3 regions of the Marinomonas pontica genome follow, and region 3 is predicted to be linked to each of the others. Evidence: predicted binding sites of a transcription regulator. Region 3 holds the regulator's gene; each other region holds the start of a gene.
What was found. The regulator PhoB, encoded in region 3, activates phosphate uptake and scavenging genes when phosphate is short. The targets are predictions, from matches to a motif close to TGTCATANNNNTGTCANA.
Positions count from the first base shown of each region.

Region 1 (2,276 bases), 270 kb from region 3:
TGCCCCAGTATTTTGGTTGGATGAAGCTGCGGCCTAGCTCGATGCCTTGTTCAAAATACGGTTCCATGTCGCAGGAGTATTTGAACAGTTCGGCGCTGTAAATGCGGTTTGGTTTGTCTTCTTTCATGTAGCGAGCGACTTCGCCGATGCGATAAGCGCCCACAATTTCCAGTTCTTCTTCATCCCATAAAATCAAATGGCGGTAATATTGGTCGAACTTATCTAAGTCCGAACGCTCGCCAGTGCCTTCGCCGACTTTGCGGAAGGCAATCTCACGCAAACGCCCGATCTCTTTCATGGTCACGGACATTGGGTCGTAGTCAAATAGGTAAATTTGCTTGTTGTCTTTGGTGCTGCCAAGGTGCTCTGAGACTTTCAGCTCTTGTTTGATCATCTGTCTGTTTTGCGGGTGTTCTACCGTTTTCTCGGTTTTAAGAAGCGGTTTTTTGCCCTTAGCGATCCGGTACAAATGACGTTTTACTAATTTGTTTTTTTCTTTGTCGCTCAATGGCAGTTTGGCTAATTCTTGAATTGGAATCGCTTGACCAACCTGCATGGGGATCTTGCGATTGCGTTGGCGAAACATTTCATTTGCAAGCTGAATCGTCGACAACGGACGGTATAAAATGGAGCTTGTGTAAAACAACATAGAGTTACGGCCACCAATGTGAACCGGCAATAACGGACTGTTGGTCTTTTGTGCCAGCTTCAGATAGTTCTGATTCCACTGCTGGTCTTTTACGCCACTAGGTGACATACGAGACACTTCCCCCGCTGGGAAAATGATAATCGCTTCTTCATTGTGTAAGCAGCTCATGATGGCTTTGAGTTGTTGGCGTCCGGTTTTTCCACCAAGATTATCAACGGGAAGAACCAGCTGTTTTAATCCATCAAAGCCCATCAACAAGTCGTTTGCTACTATCTTAACGTCAGGGCGAATTTCACCGATTAGTCGCAGCAAAGCGAGACCATCCAAGGCGCCAAGAGGGTGGTTGGCGATGATCATTACACGTCCGCTTGCGGGAATATTGCGACGATCAACTTGGCTGACTTGATAGCTGAAATTGAAGTGATCAAGCACTCGATCAATAAATTCGAAGCCGACACAGCCGTGGTTTTTTTCCAGGAATTGGTTTACTTCACTTTCGTGGAATAAGCGCTTTAACACGCTTAACGTCGGGCGAGTGATAAGAGGGCTTTTGTCGAAAAACTGAGGAGATTTACTGGCAATCATTTGCTCGACTTGTATCACAGTGGTGCTCCGCTTTAATAATTTTTTAGATGTCTTATTAATCAGAGTAGAGTGTCAATATGACAAAGATGTGACGTTTATGTGGCGGAGATATGATCATTCCAATAGTCAAAATACGACACAAAAAAAAGCCCACCAAACGGTGGGCCAAAAAGCCGCTGACTAGAGAGTTAGACAATAAACAATCTGCGACTGAGCTAGGGTTTTCCCATTACTAGACGGTATATAGGGAAAGAATCTGTTACTTCATCGTTGGCATTGAAAACTCTGCGCCAGCGCGAAGTCCTGTTGGCCAGCGTGCAGTGATGGTTTTCATCCGAGTGTAGAAACGTACGCCGTCTGGACCGTGCATGTGCAATGGACCGAACAAAGAGCGTTTCCAGCCACCAAAGCTGTGAAATGCCATTGGTACAGGGATAGGCACGTTTACACCCACCATGCCCACTTGCACGTCTTCACAGAATTGACGAGCGGTATCACCATCACGAGTGAAAATTGAAGTGCCGTTGCCGTATTCATGTTCGTTGATCATTTGCAGCGCTTCTTGATAGCTATTTGCGCGCACAACACATAATACAGGGCCGAAAATTTCTTCGTTGTAAACACGCATGCCTTGTTTCACATTGTCGAACAAAGTGGGTCCGACGAAGTAACCATTTTCGTTGCCTGGATAGACAAAATCACGCCCATCACGCACCAAGGTTGCGCCTTCTTCCACACCAATGCTGATGTAGTCTTTGATTTTTGCGCAATGTTCTTTGGAAATAACTGGGCCCATATGAGCCTCTTCTGGTAGTCCAACACCTGGGCCGACGCGCATTCCGTCGATTTCGATACTTAAGCTGTCGATGAGGTTATCAGCAACGTCATCGCCCACACAGACCGCAACAGAAATCGCCATGCAACGCTCGCCCGCTGAACCGTATGCTGCTCCCATTAGAGAACCAACCACTTGGCTTGGATCCGCATCTGGCATGACGATCATGTGATTTTTGGCCCCGCCAAGTGCTTGAACGCGTTTACC
Region 1 is NZ_AP027271.1:3,199,491-3,201,766, reverse strand. It holds gene olsF (bifunctional ornithine lipid synthase OlsF) at 1-1,252, opposite strand, end outside; gene AABA11_RS15090 (CoA-acylating methylmalonate-semialdehyde dehydrogenase) at 1,494-2,276, opposite strand, start outside.
Region 1: olsF (bifunctional ornithine lipid synthase OlsF) is a predicted target of PhoB. The motif match lies at 1,311-1,328, and genes of this name have one in related genera.

Region 2 (2,276 bases), 920 kb from region 3:
CGCAAAATTCGACATAATAAACTGCGCAATGGCATTCTTTTTATACCGTGGAATATCATATTTGAATGCATACTGATGCCCAAACCCCACACATGTAACGCCTTGGCGTTTGGCTGCCCAGGCGACAATAGGTTCAAAATCGGCCATCACCAAATCGTAACCGCGGGTATCCAGACTGCAAATGTCTCGGTATAACTTATAAAAATTGGCACTGCGGCACGTAGCGTATAAATCCAGTTTGCCATCTCGAGCGACAAAGCTTAGCCCTTGAAACGTTCGATAATCCCCAAACACAGCCATGTCGAAATAGTCTTCGGGTGGACGTCCAGAAAAAACGAAATCCACCTCGACACCTGCTGCGTGCATTTCAGCCGCCATGGCTCTCGCTCGCGTAATGTGTCCATTGCCCGTTCCTTGAACGCCATACAGTATTTTCATACCAACACTCCTATTGCCAACGCAGCACACGCGCTGCCTAACAAGGCACCAATCACCGTATCCGTCGGAAAATGTACGCCCAGAAAAACACGAGACAAGCCCACATTTGCGGCCCAGAAATACAGCATAATGTTCATGCTTGGAAACCATTCGGACAAACAATAGGCCATAAAAAATGCCCCTGACGTGTGCCCAGAGGGAAAGGAAAATTGATCAGATGGGATGATAAAACTGCTGAAATTATCCAGCGCATCGGCAGGACGATTTCGCTTGAAACCTTTTTTCAATACAAGATACACAAGGCGCTCGAGTAGAAACCCCACCACCATGACAAGCACCAGCACTTTGTAACCGGTGAACCAAAACAACAAAGCCGCCGCCACATACAACGGCCCATCAGCCGAAAATGAAACAGCGCGCCCAATTCGCGTTAACAAGACTCGATGTTTTCGAGCCATACACCAAGAAAAAGTCTGTACATCCACCGCGTGGATATTTTGAAGTATGTTCATACTTATCACCTCACTGGTTTTATCTTACTTTCAACATAGACCAGTAAAATGTCCGTTCCGTGGCACTGAGATGACAACTTAATGACAGACCATCTCTCACTATTTCTTGAGTTTAAATAGCGCTTTGGTGAGTTTAAAAAGAACAAAAAAAATACCCCGACACATGCGGGGTATTTTTTATGAAGTACTACGAGGTTATTTCATGCCGGTTTTTACTGGCAGAACTACAACCAGTTTGTCAGCATTATGCCAATCCCCAAAGACTGAGTTTGGTGGTTGTAATCTAATAAGGATTGCCCGTAACCATTAAAGTATTGAACATAGCCACGCGTTTTGCCCCACAGAGGAAACGTAAACCCGACCTGAACCGCACCTCTATTTCCTGACGACTTCAGATTGTTTCGAAGCATAATATCCACTGTGTAATCATCAATGACGTGAATCAGGTTGAATTCACCATAACCGTAATAGTCTTCAATATTAGGATTGTCATCGACCTTAGCGCTTTCAGGAATTCGATACCAAGGTTTAAATGAAAATGCCGTGTCGCCATGCTCAAACATGAAATCCACATAAAACCGATTCCATGAACGCGACAAATCACCCGATTGGCCATTCGATTGGTGATTAAAGCCATACGATACGTAGTTCGGTTTAATGCCTAAAAAGCCGTTTTTGGGTTTGGTAACAATAAAGGCTTCTGGCTCATGATTGGTATCACGAAATGGAGCGGAAATCGTGCCATTGTAGGCCTGCCAATAAGCTTGCTGCGTGTAGGCGAACCACAAACTGCTGTTTCGTCCCACCACATCATAGGCGACCGGAAACTTCACACTTAGCTGGAACTTAAACTCCACAGAGTCTAAAGTCTCGGAATCCGCCTGATCACCCAAGAAGGCGCGATCATTTGGATTAGACGTGTAGGCTATAGGCAAAAAATAGTTTGGCTTATGCGGCGTCAGCACAAACGGATTGCTCACTGTGGCCGTTTCTCGATTTTCTCGCTGTTGAAAAAGCCCATTTGCCTCTTTGGCGCGCTGGGCAATTGACTCAGGAACGTCAGGCTCTTCTGGCGAATACGGCGTGTCCAAATCTTCTGGTAACACCGTCGTACTCAAAGATGGCTCAGCATCACCAGTCAATTCGACTTGTGCCCACAAAAAACTTGGAACGAGTAATAACGAGCACACAATGCTTTTCATTGATATTTATCCTGGCCGGCAAGACGCGATGCCTTTTATTGAGACAAAACGACCTTTTTCACATAGGTATCGCTTTCCATTTCACACACTTCAACTGAAAAGCTAACATCCTTTAATGAAAATT
Region 2 is NZ_AP027271.1:2,542,646-2,544,921, forward strand. It holds gene AABA11_RS11940 (MJ1255/VC2487 family glycosyltransferase) at 1-438, opposite strand, end outside; gene AABA11_RS11945 (phosphatase PAP2 family protein) at 435-950, opposite strand; gene AABA11_RS11950 (phospholipase A) at 1,175-2,152, opposite strand; gene AABA11_RS11955 (5-carboxymethyl-2-hydroxymuconate Delta-isomerase) at 2,188-2,276, opposite strand, start outside.
Region 2: AABA11_RS11945 (phosphatase PAP2 family protein) is a predicted target of PhoB. The motif match lies at 1,020-1,037, and genes of this name have one in related genera.

Region 3 (2,276 bases):
TAGAAAATGCGCTGTACAGCTCTTTGTAGGAGCCATATAGCCGTGCTTCTTCAGGGATATGAAGCTGTAGCGTATGCGAGTCGGTCAGAATTGGCCCCATGGCATTGGTGATGGCTTGAATAATGTCTGTGACCTTGTGCCACTGGTTTTCTTCGCGCTTATCATTGCTTTCTAAGCGTGACAACAACAGCAAATCTTCAATCAGCTGCTCCATACGCTCAGATTGTTCTGACATATTCACGATGCCTTTTTGCATGCTTTTTGGCAGGCTGTCTTTGAACATATCTAGGGTTTCTAAATACCCTTTGATCACGGTCAGCGGCGTTTTTAATTCGTGAGATGCGTTGGCCACAAAGTCTTTGCGCATTTGCTCCAGTAGGTGCAAGCGCGTCACATCACGTACAAAGATAAGGTGGTCATTTTTATCGTATAAGGTGGTTTGGATTTCCAAATACACGCCATCTTTGGCGGGCGATTTGATGACCAAGGGTTCACCAAAACGCTTTTGGCTGAAATAGCGGAAAAAGTCTGGGTTGCGGACGATATTGGTAATGACTTGTCCGCGATCAGCGTGGCGAACCAAGCCAAGAAAATGCCCAGCGGAGTTGTTCCACCATTCTAAATTGCCTTGGTTATCCGCCATGATTACGCCTTCTTTCAAGGCGGTTGTGGAGCTTTCGATACGGGTTAACGCTTGGCGCATTCGGCGCTTGGATTTGCGCTGTTTTTTCTGCAGACGGTAAACCGCATCAAACACTTCGCCCCAAATTCCGCGTGTTTCTGGGGGCGCTGCGCGACCTGAATGACGTAACCAGTTATGGAATTGATACAGTTGATACAGCTGCCAATACAAAGAGCCCAAAACGTACAGCAGCAAAACACCTAAGACTTGTCCGATAATAAAGCCAATAACAATGCAGGCCGCAAGACCTGCTAACCAAGTAATGATGGTGTTTCGCCAAACTGTTTTCATACGGACCTTTTTGCTGAGAAGCGGTAGCCTGTTCCTCGTACGGTTTGTATCAAGAAATCGTGCGTACTGCCTATGGCTTTGCGTAAACGACGAATATGGACATCAACGGTACGTTCTTCAACGTAGACGTTTCCACCCCATACTTGATCTAATAACTGAGCCCTAGAATACGCGCGCTCTTGGTGAGTCATCAAAAATTTGAGTAAACGGTATTCGGTAGGTCCCATCTCCAAAGGACGACTGCCAATGGTGACGCGTTGGCTAATCGGATCCAAGACCAATCCTTCTATTTCAATTGGTTCATCAACCCCTTGAGGCGTTGCGCGGCGTAGCACAGCTTTGAGTCGAGCAACCAACTCACGAGGTGAAAAAGGCTTGGTAATATAGTCGTCAGCGCCAACTTCTAGTCCTTGGATCTTGTTGTCTTCTTCACTTTTCGCGGTCAGTATAATGACCGGAATTTCTGCCGTCGTGGTGTCTTTTTTGAGTCGGCGAGTGAGCTCTATGCCACTGCCACCTGGCATCATCCAATCAACAAGGATTAGGTCAGGACGGTGATCCACAATAATTTCATGGGCTTGCTGAATGTTTTCTGCTTCCAGATACTCGTAACCCGCCATTTCAAGTGCAATGGCGATCATTTCGCGTATGGAAGACTCGTCGTCAATAATTAATACTTTTTTACCGGTCACAGGATTTATCCTCATCTCAGGAACGGTTTCATTAAAGCGACCTAATGTGACAATTTAGTTAAACTGTCACAACTTTGCCATATATTACATAAAATAGCTTAAAACCAAGCCTATAAAGACACAGTAACCAATCCGGTTATTGTCTAAAAAGGAGCGGAAGCAAGCTTGGCGATCGCGGTCCTTAGCTTGTTTAAACTGTTGATAAAAAAGCCCAATACACATTACGAGAGACACAAAGTATAGCCAATGGAGTTCGGCTAACACACCTATCCATGTCAATAAAGACAAGGTGAATCCCTGTAAACACACAATGATGAACAAATCGTAGCGTCCAAAGAGGATGGCGGTTGATTTGATGCCGATTTTTAGGTCGTCAGGGCGATCGGTCATCGCGTAATAAGTGTCGTAGGCGATTGTCCAAAAACAGTTTGCTACAAACAGCATCCACAGCTCTGGGTCGGTAAGTGCGCCACCTTGTGCACTGTAAGCCATTGGAATGGCCCAAGAAAAAGCCAAACCCAGAAAAAGCTGAGGCAGATGGGTGTATCGTTTCATGAATGGGTACAGAGCAGCAAGCCCCAAGCCGACAAATGACAGCAAAATGGTTTGTA
Region 3 is NZ_AP027271.1:3,466,706-3,468,981, reverse strand. It holds gene phoR (phosphate regulon sensor histidine kinase PhoR) at 1-973, opposite strand, end outside; gene phoB (phosphate regulon transcriptional regulator PhoB) at 970-1,665, opposite strand; gene ubiA (4-hydroxybenzoate octaprenyltransferase) at 1,750-2,276, opposite strand, start outside.